4 regions of the Mesorhizobium sp. B2-4-12 genome follow, and region 1 is predicted to be linked to each of the others. Evidence: predicted binding sites of a transcription regulator. Region 1 holds the regulator's gene; each other region holds the start of a gene.
The links. The regulator PhoB, encoded in region 1, activates phosphate uptake and scavenging genes when phosphate is short. The targets are predictions, from matches to a motif close to TGTCATNNANCTGTCAT.
Positions count from the first base shown of each region.

Region 1 (5,397 bases):
TCGGCGCCCTGGTCTACAAGGGCCTGTCCGGCGTTTCGCTGGCGGTCTTCACCGAGATGACGCCACCGCCCGGCGATGCCGGCGGCCTGCTCAACGCCATCTATGGCAGCATCGTGATGACCGTCATCGGCGTCATCGTCGGCACGCCGATCGGTGTGCTGGCCGGTACTTACATGGCCGAATACGGACGCTTCTCGAAGCTGACCACGGTGGTGCGTTTCATCAACGACATCCTTCTGTCGGCGCCGTCGATCGTTATCGGCCTGTTCGTCTATGAGTTGCTGGTGCGGCCGATGGGGCACTTCTCCGCCATCGCCGGCGCCGTCGCGCTGGCCATCCTGGTCATCCCGGTGGTGGTGCGCACCACAGAGGACATGCTCAACCTGGTGCCGAACGCCTTGCGCGAGGCCGGCGCCGCGATCGGCGCACCGCGCTGGGTGGTCATCCGCTCTGTCGCCTATCGTGCCGCGCTTTCCGGCATCGTCACCGGCATATTGCTGGCCATCGCCCGCATCTCCGGCGAGACGGCGCCGCTGCTCTTCACCGCGCTCAACAACCAGTTCTGGTCAAGCAATCTCAACGCGCCGATGGCCAGCCTGCCTGTCACCATCTTCCAGTTCGCTCTCAGCCCTTACGAGGAATGGCAGCAGCTGGCGTGGACCGGCGCACTCATAATCACCTTAACGGTTCTCGGGCTGAGCATCTTCGCCCGCAGCCTTACCGGACGCAGAGAGGACAGATGAAACCGATGTTGTCCACCGATTTGAACGTGGCCGAGGCTGCCGTGGAAAAGGCCAAGATCGAGGTCAAGGACCTCAATTTCTACTATGGCCAGTCGAAGGCGCTGAAGGACATCAGCCTGTCGCTGCCCGAGCGCAGTGTCACCGCCTTCATCGGTCCTTCGGGCTGCGGGAAGTCGACGCTGCTGCGCGTCTTCAACCGCATCTACGAGCTCTACCCGAGGCAGAGCGCCGAGGGTCAGGTGCTGCTTGACGGCCGGAACATTCTCGACCGCTCGCAGGACCTCAACCTGCTGCGCACCAAGATCGGCATGGTGTTCCAGAAGCCGACGCCGTTTCCGATGTCGATCTATGAAAACATCGCGTTCGGCGTCAGGCTCTATGAGAAGATCAGCAAGGCCGAGATGGACGGCCGTGTCGAGCAGGCGCTGAAGCGCGCGGCTCTGTGGACCGAGGTCAAGGACAAGCTCAACGCCAGCGGGCTCAGCCTTTCGGGCGGCCAGCAGCAGCGTCTTTGCATCGCCCGTACCGTGGCGGTGAAGCCGGAGGTCATCCTGCTCGACGAGCCGGCCTCGGCGCTCGACCCGCTGTCGACCGCCAAGATCGAGGAGCTGATCGACGAGCTGCAGGCCGACTACACGATCGTCATCGTCACCCACAACATGCAGCAGGCGGCGCGCGTGTCGCGCCAGACGGCTTTCATGTATCTGGGCGAGCTGGTCGAGTTCGACCGTACCGAGAAGATCTTCACATCGCCCCGCGAGAAGCGCACGCAGGACTATATCACCGGCCGCTTCGGCTGATCTCACGCATACGAGGACCAGGATCATGGCCGAACACACAGTCGCTTCTTTCGACGAGGATCTCGGACAGATCAGCAGGCTGATCAGCGACATGGGCGATCTCGCCAGCTCGATGGTCGGCGGCGCCACCAAGGCGCTGCTGAACTCCGACAACGCGCTGGCACAGCGCGTTGTCTCCGACGACGTCATCATGGACGCGCGCCAGCGCGAACTCGACGACCGCGCCATCACGCTGATCGCCAAGCGCCAGCCGATGGCCGACGATCTGCGGCATGTCGTCGGGTCGATCCGCATGGCCGGTGACCTCGAACGCATTGGCGACCTTGCCAAGAACATCGCCAAGCGCGTCGGTACGGTCGGCCTGTCCACCACGCCGCGCGACCTGTCGCATTCCATCGACGCCATGGCGCAGCTGGTGCTGATCCAGGTGCAGGGCGTGATCGAGGAGTATGCGGCGCACGATGCCGAGGCCCTTGCCAAGCTGCGCGCCGATGACGAACGTATCGACGTCAAATACACCTCCGTGTTCCGCGAACTTCTCACCTACATGATGGAGGATCCGCGCAACATCACGGCTTGCACGCATCTGTTGTTCTGCGCCAAGAATCTCGAGCGCATCGGCGACCATGTGACCAACATCGCCGAGAATGCCTACTATGTGCTGACCGGTACGCAGCTGCCCGCGAATCGTCCGAAGCAGGACGAAACGGCGATGTCGGCGCCGGCGGCTTGATCGTCAGAGCGGTTCACCGTTTTACGGAAAACCGCTCTCTCTCTTGTTTCCATGCAATTCCGGACGGAAAACCGCTTCACACTTTTCCTGGAATTGCCTTAGAGGTGACCAGTCGATGATCGCGCCACGCATCATGGTGGTGGAGGATGAGGAGCCACTCGGCGTGCTCCTCCGCTACAATCTGGAATCGGAAGGCTACCAGGTCGAGGTGGTCCCGCGCGGCGACGAGGCGGAGATTCGCCTGCAGGAGAACGTCCCCGACCTCCTGGTGCTCGACTGGATGGTGCCGGCGGTGTCCGGGATCGAACTCTGTCGCCGGCTAAGGATGCGGCCCGAGACCGAGCGGCTGCCGATCATCATGCTGACGGCGCGCGGCGAGGAAAGCGACCGCGTGCGCGGCCTTTCGACCGGCGCCGACGATTATCTGGTCAAGCCGTTCTCGACACCGGAATTCATGGCCAGGGTCAAGGCGCTGCTGCGCCGCGCCAAGCCGGAAGTGCTGTCCAGCGTGCTCAAGGTGGGCGACATCGTGCTCGACCGCGAATCACATCGCGTCTACCGCAAGAAGAGCGAGATCCGGCTCGGGCCGACCGAATTCCGCCTGCTCGAATTCATGATGCGTCATCCCGGCCGGGTGTTTTCGCGCAGCCAGCTGCTCGACAATGTTTGGGGGGAGACGATCTATATCGACGAGCGCACGGTGGATGTGCATGTCGGCCGGTTGCGCAAGGCGGTCAATAACGGCCGCATGCCCGACGTCATCCGCACCATTCGTGGTGCGGGGTATGCAATCCGCGAGGATTGAGCGCGACTTTATTCAGGCCACGTTCTTCCCGGAGCCGGCTTTCGCCTGCATGCCCGGCGCGAAAATCTCCTGGTCGACGAAGGTCAGCGCCCGCATGGCGCAGCCCTCGCGGATCAGCGGCAACTCGTTGGGCTCGGTGTCGAAGGAAATCGATTTCGAGTGCTGGCCGCCGGCGGTCTGGGCGATGGCCTCGCGCAATGCCGGCTCGATCAGGTCGAAGGCGGCGGCGCTGACGCCGACCATGGCGACGGGGGCGGGATCGATCAGCGCGAACAGGCTGCCGAGGCCGTAGCCCAGCGCCTCGCCGGCCCTGCGGTAGGCCTCCCGCTCGGGCCCGTCCGTTTGCCGCGCCGTCGCCGCCAGCGCCCGCATCTGCGCGTCGCTGACATCGGCGACCGGCTCGGTGTCCTCGCTGAGCTGCCTGGCGTTGCGCCAGATGGCGTAATTGCCGGCATAGGCTTCGACGCAGCCGCGCCGCCCGCAGCGGCAGAGCGCGCCGCCTGGCCGATGGATCATATGGCCGAATTCGCCGCCCGAGGAATGGGTGCCGGTGAAGAGCTCGCCCTTCAGCACCAGGCCCATGCCGATACCGTGCGAAAGGAGAATGGCGATGAAGTCGTCGCGGTAGCGCTCCGGATCGCGCCAGCGCAGCGCCACCGCCATCATGTTGCAGTCATTCTCCACGGTGGCGGGGATGCCGAACTCGGCTTCGAGTATGTCGGCGAAGGCGATGTCGGTCTGCGGCGTGATGGGCGACCACAGCATTGCCCGGGCATCGGTGTCGGTGATGCCCTGGATCGCCAGCGCGATGCGGGCGACGCTGCGCACGTCGAGGTCGGGATCCTCCAGGCGCCGCCGCACGATGGCGACGCATTCGCCGATCAGTGCATCGCGCGACATGGTCAGCGTATCCAGCCGGCGCTGTTCCTCTGATATGACCTGGCCGGCATAGTCGATGACGGCGACGGACAGGAAATTCAGCGACAGCACCACGGTCATCACCGTTGCGGCTTCCGGATTGAGGCCAAGCCCGACCTGCGGCCTGCCGCGTTTGAGCGCGCCGGCCTCGCTCGGCTTGCCTTCGGCCAGGGTACCTTCGCCGATCAGATCAGAGGAAATCGCCGATATGGTGGAGTGGCTGAGGCCGGTGGTCGCGGCGATTTCGGTGCGCGAGGGCTGGCCGGCCCGGCGCACGGCCGCAATCACCATTGCGCGGTTGCGCCGGCGCAGATCGTCGTGGCGGATTCCGACCGACATGCCTTTCCAATATCCTCCCGGTCGCCGCGGCTCGTCGTGCCCCTCGAACACTGCGGCAACAGATCAAATACTGGCAGAAGCGGCCGGCGATGTCATTTATTTATTGCGGGGCTCGAAAAAAGTTCTCGGCCCTCAAAATCCATCAGAATCATTGTTGACAGCCTTCCGGCGATGCATCACTATTTTTTTTGAGGCTCGAAAAAATAGAGCCTTTGTGCCGGCCTTCGGGTCAGTTTGGTCGCGCCATACGCGGCGCAGGGAGGATATCATGAAGAGATTCGCAGTCGCCATCCTGGCGGGTGTCGCCATGTCACTGACGCTCGCGTCGGTCGCGCAGGCGAAGGGCAAGGTCATCGGCGTTTCTTGGTCCAACTTCCAGGAAGAGCGCTGGAAGACCGACGAGGCCGCCATGAAGAAGGCGATCGAGGCCGCAGGCGACAAGTACATCTCCGCCGACGCACAGTCCAATCCGGGCAAGCAGCTCACCGATGTCGAGAGCCTGATCTCGCAGGGCGCCAATTCGCTGATCATCCTGGCGCAGGATGCCTCGGCCATCGGCCCGGCCGTCCAGAAGGCGCTGGATGAAGGCATTCCGGTCGTCGGCTATGACCGCCTGATCGAGAACAAGGACGTCTTCTACCTGACCTTCGACAACAAGGAAGTCGGCCGGATGCAGGCCCGCGCGGTGTTCAAGGTCAAGCCGGAAGGCAACTATGTCTTCATCAAGGGCTCGGGTGCCGATCCGAATGCCGACTTCCTGTTCTCGGGCTCGATGGAAGTGCTCAAGCCGGCCATCGATAGCGGCAAGATCAAGAATGTCGGCGAGGCCTATACGGACGGCTGGCTGCCCGCCAACGCCCAGCAGAACATGGAGCAGTTCCTGACCGCCAACGACAACAAGGTCGACGCCGTGGTCGCCGCCAATGACGGCACCGCCGGCGGCGTCGTCGCGGCACTCACGGCGCAAGGCCTTGCTGGCACCGTGCCGGTGTCGGGCCAGGACGGCGACCATGCCGCGCTGAACCGCATCGCGCTCGGCACCCAGACCGTGTCGGTGTG
Region 1 is NZ_VFVC01000010.1:122,279-127,675, reverse strand. Features, by position in the region: gene pstA (phosphate ABC transporter permease PstA) at 1-743, shown strand, start outside; gene pstB (phosphate ABC transporter ATP-binding protein PstB) at 740-1,543, shown strand; gene phoU (phosphate signaling complex protein PhoU) at 1,569-2,276, shown strand; gene phoB (phosphate regulon transcriptional regulator PhoB) at 2,392-3,081, shown strand; gene FJ934_RS08990 (ROK family protein) at 3,094-4,338, opposite strand; gene xylF (D-xylose ABC transporter substrate-binding protein) at 4,607-5,397, shown strand, end outside.

Region 2 (5,397 bases), on a different contig from region 1:
CGGAGGACTTTCTGATGCCAACCCCGCTCGTTGTCTCCGATGTCGCCAAAAGCTTCACCATGCATCTGCGCGACGGCATCAAATTGCCGGTCGTCGCAGCTGTTTCGTTCTCGATCAAGGCTGGCGAATGCACGGTGCTAGGCGGTCCCTCCGGGGCCGGCAAGAGCTCGATCCTGAAAATGCTTTACGGCAACTATGCCGTCGACGAAGGCCAGATCATCGTCAGCCATGAAGGCGGCCTGATCGATCTCGCCAATGCCAGCCCGCGCACCGTGCTGGCCGTGCGCCGGCAAACCATCGGCTATGTCAGCCAATTCCTGCGCACCGTGCCGCGCGTCTCGGCGCTCGATGTCGTGGCCGAACCGCTGGTCGAGCGCGGCGAAGAACGCGAGATAGCCAGAGGCAAGGCACGCGCCTTGCTGGCGCAACTCAATTTGCCGGAAAAACTGTGGGCGCTTCCACCGGCGACCTTCTCGGGCGGCGAGCAGCAGCGCGTCAACATCGCGCGCGGCTTCATCACCGAACATCCGATCCTGCTGCTCGACGAGCCGACCGCATCTCTCGACGCAACGAACCGCGACGTGGTGATCGAACTCATCGCCGCCAAGAAGGCGACAGGCGTCGCGCTGCTCGGCATCTTCCACGACCATGACGTGCGCGAAGCGGTCGCCGACCGCGTCATCGACGTCACCGCCTTTGCTCCGGGAAAACTCGCCGCATGACCAGGAAGTTGTCCGAGACGCCGTTGGTCCACCCGACGGCGGAGGTACACAATTCGACACTCGGCCGCTGGACCGAGATCGCCGACCGCAGCCGGGTTTCGGAAAGCGAGCTCGGCGACTATTCCTACATGATGCAGGACTGCGCCGTTTGGTGCGCGACGATCGGCAAGTTTGCCAACATCGCCGCCAGCGTCCGCCTCAACGCCACCAACCACCCGACCTGGCGGCCGACGCTGCACCACTTCACCTACCGCGCCTCGGACTATTGGGACGATGCCGAGCACGAGAGCGAGTTTTTCGCGCAGCGCCGTGCCAAACGCGTCACCATCGGTCACGACACCTGGCTCGGTCACGGCTCGACCGTGCTGCCCGGCGTCACCGTCGGCGATGGCGCCGCGGTCGGCGCCGGTGCGGTGGTCTCCAGGGATGTCGCGCCTTACACCATCGTCGCCGGCGTGCCGGCCAAACCGATCCGCGAGCGCTTCGACCGCCGCACCGCTGAGCGCTATCAGGCGCTGGCCTGGTGGGACTGGGACCATGCGAGGCTGCGTGCTTCGCTCGACGATTTTCGCGAACTCGAGGCCGAGGCGTTTCTGGAGAAGTACGGCGGATAACCCAGTGCATCGTTGTTGAGGAGGGGTCGTTTCATACCCTTGACACAGGACTCGGACAGGACGCCATCTCCCAAGGAGATCGCCATGCTCGACACTGTCAGACCCTCGCTCGCCGGATTCTTTGCCGGCTACAATCCGACGCCGCCGGCGCACCTTGGCACGCGCTACGATGCATCGGGCAACTTTCTCCTCGAGCCCGGCAACACCGTCGTCAGCCATCTGGTCGGCGGCTCGCCCTCCGAAGCGGTGGTGCTGGCCGTGCGCGATCGGATGACGGCAATGCCGGATGCCGACCGCCTTGCCTTCACGCCGGTCTCCAGCCTGCACATGACGCTGTTCCAGGGCATCATCGAATATCGCCGCCGCTTGCCTTACTGGCCACAGGATGTGCCGCTCGACACCAGCATTGACGCCATGACCCGCCTCTATCTGGAACGCCTGAAGGGTTTCGAAGGCTTGCCTCCCTTCAACATCAAGGTTATCGAGGTCGTGCCGACCGGCCTTACCGTTGCCGGCGCGACGGACGAGGACGTGCGCATCATGCGCGAATGGCGCGACGCACTCGCGGTGCCGTTCGGATACCGGCACCCTGATCACGAAACCTACGTCTTTCACATCACCTTCGCTTATCAGATCCAACGGCTTGCGGATGACAGGGCGTCGGCATGGCAGGCGCTGTTCGACGATTGCCTTGCGCTTTTCGTACGGCAGGCCCCGGTGATCGAGATCAAGCATCCCGCATTCTGCGCGTTCCATGACATGAAGCATTTCGAGGAACTGCTGGTGCTCGGCTGATCGTCCCCTCCAAACGCCTGGCGCAGGCCTGTGGGTAGTAACAAAACTGACATCAATCCGACACCGCAGGTTCATGGCGCTGCGCTAGCGAAGACCCAACAGACCTTCAATCGCGACTGGACTGGAGCCCGGCCCCATGTCAGCTACCTCTGCCACGCTCGAAATCCGCGGTGTCAGCCGACGATTTGGCAAGAACACCGCCGTCAGCGACGTCAACATTTCGATCCCGCAGGGTCAGATGGTCGGTATCATTGGCCGTTCCGGCGCTGGCAAGTCGACCCTTCTTCGCATGATCAACCGTCTTGTCGATCCCAGCCAGGGGTCGATTTTTTTTGACGGCGCCGAGGTCTCCGGGCTGCGTGGTTCGCCACTGCGGCGCTGGCAGCGCGACTGCGCCATGATCTTCCAGCAGTTCAACCTGGTGCCGCGTCTCGACGTGCTGACCAACGTGCTGCTCGGCAAACTAAACCATCGTTCGACCCTGTCCAATCTTCTGGGCATGTTCTCGCGCGCCGAATGCGCCGAGGCGGTCGCGGCGCTGGAACGGCTCGACATCGCGCCCACGGCGCTCCAGCCCGCCGGCACGTTGTCGGGCGGACAGCAGCAGCGCGTCGCGATAGCCCGCGCCATGATGCAGCAGCCCAAGGTGATCCTCGCCGACGAGCCGATCGCCTCGCTCGACCCGCTCAATGCCAAGGTGGTTATGGATTCGCTGCAGGACATCAACCTGCGCGAAGGCATCACCGTCGTCACCAACCTGCACACGCTGGACACCGCCCGCGCCTATTGCAACCGCATCATCGGCATGGCCGCCGGCAAGGTCGTCTTCGACGGTCCGCCCGAAGAACTCGACCGCGACGCCGTGCGTCTTGTCTACGGCGCCGATGCCAATGGCAGCGAAATCTCGGAGGCCATCACCTCGACCAGCGTTGCCTACAAACAAAAGATTACCGCATCCGCCGGACCGCTCGAACCCGCTTTCCCGGGATACTGAGCCCATTATCCCGAAAAGTGGAATTCGTTTTTCGGGAAAGATCATGGGCCAAGAAAAGCCGTACTGGATCGTCCGCCCGCGTCAAGGGCACCGTCAAAATCAAGAACGCTGCCGGCGCGGGGCCGGAACCTACAGGAGAGACGTCATATGTTCAGGAAAATGATTTTTGGCGCCGTTTCGGTGCTCGCGATGGCCACCAGCATGGCCCATGCCGCCGACATGAAAGAATTCCGCGTCGGCATTCTCGGCGGTGAAAACGAGACCGACCGCCTGCGCAACTACCAGTGCCTGGCCGACCACCTGAAGACCGAGTTCGGCTTCGAGAAGGTCTCGCTGTTCCCCGCCGCCGACTATGACGGCGTCATCCAGGGCCTGCTCGGCGGCACGCTCGACTTCGCCGAGCTCGGCGCTTCCGGCTATGCCAGCGTCTACATCAAGGACCCGAAAGCCGTCACCCCGATCCTCACCACCAAACAGACCGACGGTTCCACCGGCTATTACTCGATCGGCATGGCGCTGAAGTCCTCGGGCATAAAGGACATCATGTCGGCCAAGGGCAAGAAACTCGGCTACGCCGACCCGGACTCGACTTCGGGCTATCTGATCCCGCTGACTCAGATTCCGAAGACCACCGGCATGCCGAACGACAGCTTCTTCGCTTCGACCCAGTTCAACGGCGGCCATGAGAACAACGTTCTGGCCGTGCGCGACGGCAAGGTCGATGTCGCTGTCGACGATTCCTCGGGCATCGGCGACTTCAAGAACGGCTACAGCTCCGGCACCTTCCACAAGGAAGTCGCCAAGGGTGCCGTCGATCCGAACGACTTCGTTGAAGTCTGGCGCTCGGGCCTGATCCCGAACGGCCCGCTGGTCGTGCGCACCGCGCTCGGCGACGAGATGACTGCAAAGCTCACGGCCTTCTTCACCGACCTGCCCAAGAAGGACAAGGCTTGCTTCGAAGGCGTCGAAGGCGGCGATTTCACCGGTTACGTTCCGGTGAAGCCGGACTTCTACAGCGTCATCGTCGAAGCCCGTAAGGCAGCCATCGGCGGCTGATGATGAAATCGGAAAGGGCGGTGCTGAAAGCGCCGCCCTTTTTGCATCCCCGATCATGACCCTTTCCGTTCCCGCCCCTTCCGGCGCCCCCCACCAGATGGCTGATGCCTGGCGACGCCAGACGTCGCTTCGCCGCTTCTATACGGCGTTGGGCGTCGCCCTGCTGCTCGTGGCGATGTTCGCCAGCATGTGGTTCGCCGACGAAGCCAATGCCGGGCATTTCTTCGACCGGCTGCCCCACCTTCTGGATTTCCTGAGCTGGCTTGTTCCCAAGGATTGGAACGACGTCTGGCGGGCCCTGTTCGACATCGCCTCGCCACATGATACCGGCACCCAGGAATTCAACTTCCCGCTCGGCCGCGTCTATATCTGGGGCGGGTTCTACGTCCCCGAATATTTCGAGCTGATGCTGACCACCGTGAATGTGGCGCTGGTCTCGACCTTCGTCGGCTTCGTCTTTGCCGTGCCGTTCTCCTTCATCGCGGCGCGCAATCTGACGCCCCATCCGGTGCTGCGGCTGATCGTCAAGCGGTTCATGGAACTGCTGCGCGCCTTCCCCGAGATCGTCATCGCCGGCCTGTTCGCGGCCATCGTCTCGATCGGTCCGATCGCCGCCATCATCGCCATCGGCCTGCACTCCATCGGCGCATTGGGCAAGCTGTTCTACGAGATCAACGAGAACATCGACATGCGTCCCGAGGAGGGCCTGCGCGCCGTCGGCGCCAACTGGTTCGAGCGGGTGCGCTTCGCCGACCTGCCGCAAGTGCTGCCCAATTTCATGTCCTACACGCTGCTCAGAATTGAGATCAACGTGCGCGCTTCGACCATCATCGGCGCGGTCGGCGGCGGCGGTATCGGCGAGGAACTGAAGCTCTCCATCTCGCGCGGCTTCGGCGCCAAGACGCTGGCGCTGGTCCTGCTCCTGTTCACCACCATCTTCCTCGTCGACCAGTTCTCTGCCTGGCTGCGCCGCAAGCTGGTGGGCGAACAGGCCTTTATGATGAACGCCTAGAGCCGGATGATTTCAGGTCGAGTCGACCTGAAATCTGAATCCGTCTCTAAATCAAAAAGTTAGAGCATGATGTCGTCCGAAAACCGCTTCACACTTTTCGGCATCATGCTCTAGACCGTTTTTCGGAAGAGATCATGGTCAACCAGAAAGACAAGACATGGCCGCGATGACCGCCGACGAAATCCTGTCGATCGAGGAGCGTTA
Region 2 is NZ_VFVC01000012.1:82,698-88,094, forward strand. Features, by position in the region: gene phnL (phosphonate C-P lyase system protein PhnL) at 15-722, shown strand; gene FJ934_RS10155 (DapH/DapD/GlmU-related protein) at 719-1,336, shown strand; gene FJ934_RS10160 (DUF1868 domain-containing protein) at 1,421-2,131, shown strand; gene phnC (phosphonate ABC transporter ATP-binding protein) at 2,268-3,125, shown strand; gene phnD (phosphonate ABC transporter substrate-binding protein) at 3,273-4,181, shown strand; gene phnE (phosphonate ABC transporter, permease protein PhnE) at 4,237-5,193, shown strand; gene phnE (phosphonate ABC transporter, permease protein PhnE) at 5,351-5,397, shown strand, end outside.
Region 2: a site for PhoB is predicted at 2,179-2,195, ahead of phnC (phosphonate ABC transporter ATP-binding protein). Genes of this name have one in related genera too.

Region 3 (5,397 bases), on a different contig from region 1:
CCGCCCTTCATCATCACCCTGGCGACGCTGACGTCGCTGCGCGGCATCGGCCTTCTGATGACCAACGGCAATTCGATCTCGATCAACAATGATGCCTTCCAGGAATTCTCGCGCAATTCCTTCCTCGGCGTCCCCAATCTGTTCTGGATGGTCCTCCTGGTCGGCATACCCGCTTACGTCTTCCTGCATCACAGCCGCTGGGGCCGTTATCTCTTTTCGGTCGGCTCGAATGCCGAGGCCTCGCGCCTGTCCGGCGTCAATGTCCAGCGCACCATCTTCATGGCCTACACGCTGTCGGGTCTCTGCGCGGCGTTCGTCGGCGTGCTGCTCGCGTCGCGCATCGGCATCGGCAATCCGACCCAGGCCGAGGGCTGGGAACTGCAGGCGATCGCCTCGTCGGTGATCGGCGGCACCTCGCTGTTTGGCGCCGTCGGCTCGGTGCACGGCCCACTGCTCGGCGCCTTCATCTTGGCCACCATCAACAACGGCGCCAACCTGCTCAACGTCAACGCCTTCTGGCAGCGTGTCATCACCGGCGTGCTGATCATCGTCATCGTCTATTTCGACGGTCTGCGCCGCCGCGGCAAATAGATCCTCCCTGACCCAATGCGCCGGTCGGCTCAGCCGCAGGCCGGCGCCCTTTTTGAAACTGGAACTGCGTCATGAAAGCCGTCGTCTGCCGTTCGCCCGGCGACCTCATCCTGGAAGATCGTCCCGCACCCGGCCGACCGCTCCCCGGCTGGGCGCTGGTCGCGGTCAGCCATGTCGGCATCTGCGGCACCGACTACCATATTTTCGAGGGTAAGCACCCCTTCCTCGCCTACCCCAGAATCATGGGCCATGAGGTGTCGGGGGCGGTCATCGAGACCGGTGAAGGCGTCGATCTGGCCATTGGCGAGCCGGTCGTCATCAACCCCTATCTTGCTTGCGGCACATGCATCGGCTGCCGGCATGGCAAGCCGAATTGCTGCGTGCGGATCGAAGTGCTCGGAGTGCATCGCGATGGTGCCATGTGCGAACAGATCCTGGTGCCGGCACGGAACCTCTATCCCGCCAACGGCCTGTCGCTCGCCGACGCCGCGGCGATAGAATTCCTGGCCATCGGCGCGCATGCCGTGCGGCGCTCGCGCGCTGAACCCGGCGCGCGCACTCTGATCATCGGCGCCGGCCCGATCGGGCTGGGCACCGCCCTCTTCGCCCGTATCGCCGGGCTCGATGTCAGCCTGCTCGACATGAGCAGCGAAAGACTGGCCTTTGCCGCAAGCGAGCTCGGCTTCTCGATCCTTGACGGTTCGCAAGCGCCGGCGGCCGATCTGGTACGGGAGGCAACCGGCGGCGAAGGGTTCGACGTGGTCTTCGACGCCACCGGCAACACCCAGTCGGTGCAGTCAGCCTTCGCCCATGTCGCGCATGGCGGGACGCTGGTGCTGGTCAGCGTCGTCAAGGATGACATCGCCTTCTCCGACCCGGAGTTCCACAAACGGGAGATGACGCTGATCGGCAGCCGCAACGCCTTGCGCGCCGACTTCGAGCATGTCGCCGCTTCGATCCGCAGCGGCGCCGTGCCGTTGGCCAGGCTCGTCACCCACCGCACCACTCTGGCCGGCACGCCGCTCGACCTCGCCCGCTGGGCGCACGAGAAATCGGGCTTGATCAAGGCCGTGATCGAGGTCGGATAAGATATCCGTTCCAACACGAGATTCGGCGGATCGTTAAGCGGGGACTTTGGCAGATCGCTGCCTTGGCAACTGGCCGAAACACCTATCGCCTCGTCATCCTATGACGGAGCAAGGAGCGACGCGGCGCAGATCATAGGATCCATGCCGCGACCTCGAAGCGTTGCCGCAGTGCAGAACGCTGCATCCCTCGGCCGACATCGCGGCATGATCCTTGGGTCTCCGCGACGTCGCTTCGCGACTGCTTCGCCCAAGGATGACAACGTTGGGCGCTAATTGATCACCGACAACTTCAACTCGACCCGCTCTGCCGGAAAGCGCGACTCCGAAAACTGGATCGGTTGGCCGTCGGGCGTGACGTTGACGGCGACCGTGACCAGCACGATGGCGCCGGGCTGCAGGTCGAGGTCGGCAAGGTCGGCCGCATCGGCATGGCGCGCCGACAGCACGGTCGATTGCCGGAGATAATCATCTATTCCGAAACGCGCCAGCGACGCCGTGACCGATCCTGTCTCAGCCATGGCCTTGTCGATACCGGCAAAGCGCCTGGCATCGAACCAGCCGGCGGCGCGTGACACCGGCCGGCCGTCGGCTTCACCGCGCGTCTCCAGCCTTACCACCTCCGCCCCTTTGGCCAACCCAAGACCCTCGGCGACACGCTGGCTGGCGGACTCGACCGATGAGGAGAGCAACACGATGTGCCGTTCAGACGTCTGCCCTTGCAGGCCGGTGGAAAAGCGCGTGCGCGCGCCGATCGGATAGGAGAGCCGCTTGCGCGACAGCACGAAAGTGCCGCGTCCCTGCTCGGCCCGCAAAATCCCTTCCTGGACAAGGGCCGATATGGCGCTGCGAACGGTATGGCGGTTGACACCGTAGCGTTCGGCCAGCGCCACCTCGGGCGGCAGCGCGGCATTCTCGGCGAAATCGCCGATGGCGATCGATTGCAGAATCTTGTCGGCGATCTGGCGCCATAACGAAACGCCGCTGCGTCGCTCTATGCTGTCGGCCATTTGCTGCCCGATCATCCCCTGGCCCCACCCTCTCAATCTTGTCATCCACCCGTCATGGACTCACGCTAGATAAAGAGTATAATTTGTATAGTCGTCTATATCAATAGACAAATTTAACAGCAAGGAAAACAGGCGATGCGAGGACAGGAAGCCCGCGACCAGGCCGAGCGGAAGGCCGCCATGGCGACGCTGGCGCAATCGAGCGGCGACGACATCGTCCGGCTCTGGAACGAGGCCGGCCTGCCTTCGCAAGCCGAGCTGCTGCGCGGTCCCGAAACCGGCCTGGTGACGCTGCGCGGCCGCATCGGCGGCGGCGGTGCGCCATTCAATGTCGGTGAAGCGACCGTCACCCGAGCCACTGTCCGGCTGCCGTCCGGACAGGTCGGCCATTGCTACGCGCTTGGCCGCGACAAGCAGAAGGCGAAGCTGGCGGCCATCGCCGATGCGCTGTGGCAGGACCCCGCCCACCGCACCGTGGTCGAGACCAGGCTGATCGCGCCTTTGCGGACTGCGCTCGCCACTGCCCATGAAAAGCGCCGCGCCGAGACGGCGGCAACGAAGGTGGATTTCTTCACCATGGTTCGCGGAGAAGACTGATGGACATCGCAGCCCAATCGATCGAGGGCGGATTCGCCGATCCGGTCTTCAACGCGCAGACCGTTTTCCGAGCGATCATGGACGCGATGGCGCGGCCGGGCAGCGTGCAACCCTTGCCGGTCCTTGCCCGGCCGCCGGCGCCGCTTTCGGCAACCGCCGGTGCCATCGCGCTGGCGCTCTGCGACAGCGATACGCCGCTCTGGCTCGACCCTGCCCTGCACGCCTCCGCGGCGGTCATCTCCTGGCTTGGCTTCCACACTGGCGCGCCGCTGGCCAACACGCCCGCCGACGCGCATTTCGCCTTTGTCGCCACGCCCGCCGAGATGATGGCGCTCGACGGTTTTTCGCAGGGCACGCAGGATTATCCCGACCGCTCGACGACCCTGATCCTGCAGGTCAGCGACCTCGGTTCGGGCGTCCCGCTGCGGCTCGAAGGCCCCGGCATCGAGACCAGCGCCACGATCGCGCCGGCGCAGATGCCGCGTCATTTCATCGAGCAGTGGAAGCAGAATACCAAGCGCTTTCCGCGTGGCGTCGACATCATCCTCGCCGCCGCCGACGGCATAGCTTGCCTGCCGCGCACGACGCGCATCAAGACGATGGAGGCGTAAGATGTATGTCGCGGTAAAGGGCGGCGAAGCCGCAATCGCCAATGCCCACAGCCTGCTTGCCGATCGCCGGCGCGGCGACCGTTCGGTGCCGGCGCTGCGCCTCGACCAGATCGTCGAGCAGCTGGCGCTGGGAGTCGACCGGGTGATGAGCGAAGGCTCGCTCTATGACCGTGAACTCGCCGCGCTCGCCATCGCACAGGCACGCGGCGACATGATCGAGGCGATCTTCCTGGTGCGCGCCTATCGCACCACGCTGCCGCGCTTCGGCTACAGCAAGCCGATCGACACCGGCACAATGCTGGTCGAGCGGCGCGTCTCGGCGACCTACAAGGACCTTCCCGGCGGACAGTTGCTCGGCCCGACTTTCGACTACACGCACCGCCTGCTCGATCCCGGGCTGGCCGCAGGCGCCGATGTCGCCGAACCCTTGCGGCGCGACACGGAAGTGCAGCCCATGCCGCGCGTCTCGGCCATCCTCGCCCGCGAAGGCCTGATCGAACCGGATGGCGAGATGCCGCAGGACCATGTCCCCGGCGACATCACCCGCGAGCCGCTGGAATTTCCGATGGCGCGCGATATCCGCCTGCAGGCGCTGTCGCGCGGCGATGAGGGCTTTCTGCTGGCGCTCGGCTATTCCACCCAGCGCGGCTATGCCCGCAACCATCCCTTCGTCGGCGAGATCCGCATCGGCGAGGTCGAGCTGGAGCTTGACGTTCCCGAACTGCCCTTTGCCGTGCCGCTTGGCACGGTGCGGGTCACCGAATGCCAGATGGTCAACCAGTTCAAGGGCTCGGCCAAGGCGCCACCGCAATTCACCCGCGGCTACGGTCTCGTCTTCGGCCAGAGCGAGCGTAAGGCGATGGCCATGGCGCTCTGCGACCGGGCACTGCGTGCCTCCGAACTCGGCGAGGATATCGTTGCCGCCGCGCAGGACGAGGAGTTCGTCATCTCGCATTCCGACAATGTCCAGGCGACCGGCTTCGTCGAGCATCTGAAGCTGCCGCACTATGTCGACTTCCAGGCCGAGCTCGACCTCGTACGCCGCATGCGCGCCGAGTATGAGGCCCGCGAAACCCCCACGAAGGCGGAAGAGAAAAGGGAGGCCGCGGAATGATCGACGGCCTGTCACACATGACCTTCATCGTGCGCAATCTCGGCCGGATGACCAGGATTCTCGAGGGCGTGTTCGATGCGCGCGAGGTCTATGCCAGCGATGCCGAACAGTTCTCGCTGTCGCGCGAAAAATTCTTCCTGATCGGCGACATCTGGATCGCCATCATGGAAGGCGAGCCGCTGCCGGAGCGCAGCTACAATCACGTCGCCTTCAAGATCGATGACGCCGATTTCGACCGCTATGCCGAGCGCGTCGGCAAGCTCGGGCTTGAGATGCGCCCGCCGCGCCCACGCGTCGAGGGTGAGGGCCGCTCGATCTATTTCTACGACGACGACAACCACATGTTCGAACTGCACACCGGGACGCTGAACCAGCGGCTGGCGCGCTAT
Region 3 is NZ_VFVC01000012.1:75,396-80,792, forward strand. Features, by position in the region: gene FJ934_RS10100 (ABC transporter permease) at 1-591, shown strand, start outside; gene FJ934_RS10105 (zinc-binding alcohol dehydrogenase family protein) at 663-1,679, shown strand; gene phnF (phosphonate metabolism transcriptional regulator PhnF) at 1,949-2,701, opposite strand; gene phnG (phosphonate C-P lyase system protein PhnG) at 2,822-3,283, shown strand; gene phnH (phosphonate C-P lyase system protein PhnH) at 3,283-3,894, shown strand; gene FJ934_RS10125 (carbon-phosphorus lyase complex subunit PhnI) at 3,896-5,008, shown strand; gene fosX (FosX/FosE/FosI family fosfomycin resistance hydrolase) at 5,005-5,397, shown strand, end outside.
Region 3: a site for PhoB is predicted at 2,726-2,742, ahead of phnF (phosphonate metabolism transcriptional regulator PhnF). Genes of this name have one in related genera too.

Region 4 (5,397 bases), on a different contig from region 1:
CCGCCAGTGGATGCTGTAACCGCTTTGTTGAGCGTCTTCCTGTGTCATGCCCTGCCTGCTCGGTGTCGGCACTTGTTGCTGATACCACTTTGGGATACCAAATCGGCATCCGTCATGAACTCCGACCCGGCCGCTGTCAATGCGGCTTCAGAAAAGGGCAGCGCGATGTCGCAAATGCAGAATGTCGAACGACAATTGCGCGAAATGATCCTGGGGCTCGAGATCGGTCCCGGCGAGAAATTGACCGAGCGGTGGGTCGAAGGCCGCTTCGGCGCCTCGCGCACGCCGGTCAGGGCAGCACTGCTGCGGCTGGAGACCGAGGGTCTTGTCGGCAGGGACGGGCGCGGCTGGACGGTCTCGCCCATCAACCTGGCCGAGCTTGAGCAGATCGCGGTCTATCGCGAAGCGGTCGAGGTCGCGGCCCTGAGGCTGACATGCGCGCACGACGAAAGGAGCGCCCTCGACGTCATCGAGGCGATGCTCGATTCCTGCGACGAAAACACGCCGCGCGAGGAATGGCACCGTGTCGGCATGGATTTTCACATCGAGCTGGCGCGGCTGTCGGGCAACGAATTCCTGTTCAGGGCGGTGCGCGATGCCATGACGCGCCTGTCGCGTGCTCGCTGGCTGGAGGTGCGCGACGAAGCAGCCCTTGGCCGCGCCTGGGCCGAACATCGCGCCATTCTGGCGGCAACACGGCTTGGCGACGCCGATGAAGCGGCGCGCCGGCTTTCAGCCCACATCATCGGCAGCCGCGACCGGCTGGTGGCGTCGCTTGCCAACGATCGGCGCGGTCTTCGCGCCAGGGGATTTGCAGTCGTCGCCGCTTAGCGGCCTGACCGGCAGGGCACTCGCCGGGCAAAAAGCGGTGTCCGGACGCGGAGTGCACTTTCGGCCTCGCTTCATGGGCGCCGATGGCGTAAGAGCGGCGATGGAAAACAACCGATTTGAAACGCCGGTGACCGTCAAGTCCGTCACCGCAGGAAGCACTCAGCTCTTGCGTTCGGCGAGGGAGGCTTCCGATTACCTCCTCAACAGCTGGCCCGGCAAGCGCAGTCCCAAGCATCGCGCGGCACTTCAGGCCTGCCACGACGCGCTGGCCGGCGACAAGCCGGCCATGAATGCCCGGCGCGCCTTCATCGCCGCGGCGCGTGAAGTGGATGTATTCATCAGCGACAAGGCGCCCGCCTGACGCGGCGCGACATGCGTTAAGACGGAGCCGGCAATCGCGGGCCTGTTGCCGTCACTCCCCTGTGTCGGCTTCGACTTTGGCCTCGGGCTTCGACCGCTCCCGCGCGGCAACCTTGGCCGCCAGCTTCTCGGCCTTTTTGGCCGCTTTCTGCCGGTCGCGCTCCTTGCGTTCCTGATCGTAGTTCGGTGCTCGCGCCATATCGGCTCCCTTTGACCTGCCTTGCGGCTCTGAACCTGCCTAGGAGCATTAGCCGTCAAACACAACAGCTGAAACGATAGTGCGTGGGTGCTGACGTCGAAGATATGCCGGGGCCTTGCCAGATGGGCGCCACAATGATGTAGGAAACGCCAGGGCGCCAGCGTCTTGAGAGCTGCCCGTTTGATCAAGTGAACCATGGCCACAATTGCGCGGACGTCGGCAAAGGTCTTCTATTATGCGCGAAACGTTGCGCGCGATGCCGTTCCGCAAGCATTGTTCAGACGCAGGTTGGGCTTTCGCCTGGAAAAGGCGAGGCTTTCCGATGAGGCGGCGCGCCGGCGGTTGAACTACTACAACAAGCTGCAGGATGTTTTCACGCCAAGCGCGAATGCGGTACGCGTCGGCAAGCTGCCCTTCACGCCGACCATGTACTATTACGACCTGAAGGAATTTGCCCGCTACTTCGATCCCGGATTGCTCATCGACCTGGAGTTCGGCGACGTCAGGAATGTGCCGAAGGTGCCGTCGATCGTGAAGGACCGGCCGATCCGTGATGATGACAAGAACGCGGTCATCATGAAGCTCGACAAGTTTCGTCACTTCCAGATGCCGGCCGACGCCATTTCGTTTACCGACAAGCTGCCTGCGGTGGTCTGGCGCGGCGATCTCAACAATCCGATCAGGACAAGATTTCTGAAGGCTGTGTGCGAGCTGTCGTTCTGCGATGCCGGCTCGCACAAGCCGAACGCTCCGGCCGAATACGCCAAGCCCTTTCTCAGCATCAGCCAGCAGCAGCGCTATCGCTACATCGTCTCGCTCGAAGGCAATGACGTGGCGACCAATCTCAAATGGATCATGAACTCGAAGTCGCTCTGCCTGATGCCGCCGCCGACCTATGAGACGTGGTTCGCGGAACGGCTGCTCGAGCCCAATGTCCATTATGTACCGCTTGAAGCGGATTTCTCGAACCTGGCCGAACATGTGGCCTATTTCGAACGGCACCCGGCGAAGGCCGAGCGCATCATCGCGGCCGCGAACGCCTATTGCCGGATATTCGACAACGAACAGACGGAGCAGGCGATCTCGCTGCTGGTGCTCTACAAATATTTCGTGCTCAGCGGCCAGATCAAGCCCGATGCCGAGGTCTGGCGTTACATAACGGGCTAGTCGCCGGCGACATTTGGCGTCGGCGCCATTGGTCTCGCGTTTGGATGACACCGGGTTGCGAAATGCCTGGCACAATGACGTGTGAGCATGGCGCGGGAACTATCTCGGGCTGCCGGGTGTTTTGGTCGCGTTTGTCCTGATATCAACGTGGTACGATGGCCACCATAAAACGAACGACGCAGAAGGTTTTCTACTATGCGCGAAACGTCATGCGCGATATCGCCCCCCAGGTCCTCTTCCGACGACGGCTGGCGGCCCGCCTGGAGCAGGCCAGGCTCTCGGATGAGGCCGTGCACCGGCGGTTGAATGACTACAACAAGCTGCAGGGCACCTTTATGCCAAGCCCGGATGCGGTGCGCATCGACAAGATGCCGTTTGAGCCGAGCATGTACTATTACGACCTGAAGGAGTTCGCCCGTTATTTCGATCGGGCATTGCTCCTCGACCTGGAGTTTGGCGACGTCAGGCATGTGCCGAAGGTGCCGACACTCGTCAAGGATCGGCCGATCCGCGCCGACAACAGCAACGCGGTCATCCTGAAGTTCAACAAGTTCCGCCACTTTTACATGCCGGACGACGCGGTCGCCTTTGCCGACAAGCTGCCGGTCGTGATCTGGCGCGGCGATCTCAACAATCCGATCAGGACACGGTTTCTGGACGCAGCGCGCGACCTGCCTTTCTGCGACGTGGGTTCGCACAAGCGAAGTGCTCCGGCCGAATACAGCAAGCCCTTTCTCAGCATCAGCCAGCATCTGCGCTACCGCTACATCGTCTCGCTCGAGGGCAATGACGTGGCGACCAACCTCAAATGGATCATGAATTCGAACTCGCTCTGCCTGATGCCGCCGCCGACCTACGAGACATGGTTCGCGGAGAGCCAACTCGAAGCCAATGTCCACTATGTGCCACTCGATCCGGATTTCGCCGATCTCGGCGAAAAGGTGCGCTATTTCGAAGCGCACCCGGCGGCGGCGGAGCGCATCATCGCCGCAGCCAACGCCTATTGCCGCAAATTTTCCAATGAGCGAGACGAGCAGGCGATCTCCCTGCTCGTGCTCTACAAATATTTCGTGCTCAGCGGGCAGATCGAACCCGATCCCGAACTCTGGCGGTTCATCGAGGGTTAGGCGTCACGCGCCTTCGGTCAGCCGCAGTGGCTGCAATCACGCCTGGGTTGCAATAAAACCGTCACTGCCGGCCTATATTGAAGTCGGCTCAGGTGTTTCCATCAAGGCCGCTGGCCAGCAATGGGAACACCGTCCGGAACCGACAGGGTTTGCAAGCGGAGCAGCTGACATGACCGAGCTAAAACAGAATTCTCCCGCCAAGGACTGGCTCGAAGCCGAGCTCGCCGACACGCTCGACGAAGATTATGAACTCGAAATGTCGGAGCCGGCGCTGTCGATGGAGATCGCCAAGATCTACAAGAACTCGCATCCGCCTTCGATCGATCGCATGCAGTATTTTCGCGACCTGATCACCCTGCAATCCGAATTGATCAAACTCCAGTCCTGGGTCGCCTATCACAAGAAGAAGCTGGTGGTGATTTTCGAGGGCCGTGACTCCGCCGGCAAGGGCGGCGTCATCAAGCGCATCACCCAGCGGCTCAATCCGCGTATCTGCCGCGTTGTGGCACTTCCGGCGCCGACCGAGCGCGAGAAGTCGCAATGGTATTTCCAGCGTTATGTCCCGCACCTGCCGGCGGGCGGCGAGATCGTGCTGTTCGATCGCTCCTGGTACAATCGTTCCGGCGTCGAACGGGTGATGGGCTTTGCTTCGCACGAGCAGGTCGAGGAGTTCTTCCATGACGTGCCGGAGTTCGAGCGCATGCTGGTGCGCTCGGGCATCACCGTGGTCAAATACTGGTTCTCGATCACCGATGAGGAACAGCAGATGCGCTTCCTGATGCGCATCCACGATCCGATGAAGCAGTGGAAGCTGTCGCCCATGGATCTGCAGTCGCGTGTGCGGTGGGAGCAATACACCAAGGCCAAGGAAGAAACCTTCGCCCGCACCAACATTCCCGAAGCGCCCTGGTTCATCGTCGAGGGCAACGACAAGAAGCGCGCGCGGCTCAACTGCATCGATCATCTTTTGAAGCAGATGCCGTATGAAGATGTGCCGCACGAGGAGATCACACTGCCCGAGCGCGTGTTCAACCCGGAATACGAGCGCCAGGTTCTGCCGCGAGAACTTTACGTGCCGGAGAAATATTGAGGCGCATTTCCGTCTCTCCCCGTATAGTGACGGAGAGAAAGAGACTTGCACCTGCGGGTTTCGCCAATGACCGGAGTTGCGGCTATGCCCGTTTGATGACCACATGCATGGCGTGCGGCGAAGCGACCTGTTCGCTGCATTGATAGCCGAGTTTCGGAATGTCGAGGCCGGCCAGAAGGTTTTCGCCTGCGCCGATCAGCACGGGCGAGATCGCCAGATGCATCTCGTCGATAAGTTTCTGCTCCAGATATTGCCTGATTGTCGCGACGCCGCCACCGACCCGCACATCCTTTCCATCAGCCGCAGCCTTCGCTTGCTCAAGCGCCGAATGGATACCCTCGGTGACGAAGTAAAAGGTCGTGCCGCCTTCCATGACGACGGGCTCACGCGCATGGTGGGTCAGCACGAAGACCGGCACGTGATAGGGCGGGTTGTCGCCCCACCAGCCCTTCCAGCTCTCGTCCTTCCAGGGGCCGCGGATGGGTCCGAACATGTTGCGGCCCAGGATCCAGGCCCCAACATTTTCGAAGCTGCGCGCGGCGAAATCCTCGTCGACGCCGGTGGCGCCGCCTTCCTCGCCGAACATCTTGCGGAAGGTCCGGGTGGTGAACGCCCATTTGTGC
Region 4 is NZ_VFVC01000017.1:73,212-78,608, forward strand. Features, by position in the region: gene FJ934_RS12770 (multidrug efflux MFS transporter) at 1-48, opposite strand, end outside; gene FJ934_RS12775 (GntR family transcriptional regulator) at 166-831, shown strand; gene FJ934_RS12780 (DUF982 domain-containing protein) at 932-1,192, shown strand; gene FJ934_RS12785 (hypothetical protein) at 1,244-1,390, opposite strand; gene FJ934_RS12790 (glycosyl transferase family 90) at 1,586-2,557, shown strand; gene FJ934_RS12795 (glycosyl transferase family 90) at 2,713-3,684, shown strand; gene ppk2 (polyphosphate kinase 2) at 3,854-4,774, shown strand; gene FJ934_RS12805 (dihydrofolate reductase family protein) at 4,857-5,397, opposite strand, start outside.
Region 4: a site for PhoB is predicted at 3,733-3,749, ahead of ppk2 (polyphosphate kinase 2). Genes of this name have one in related genera too.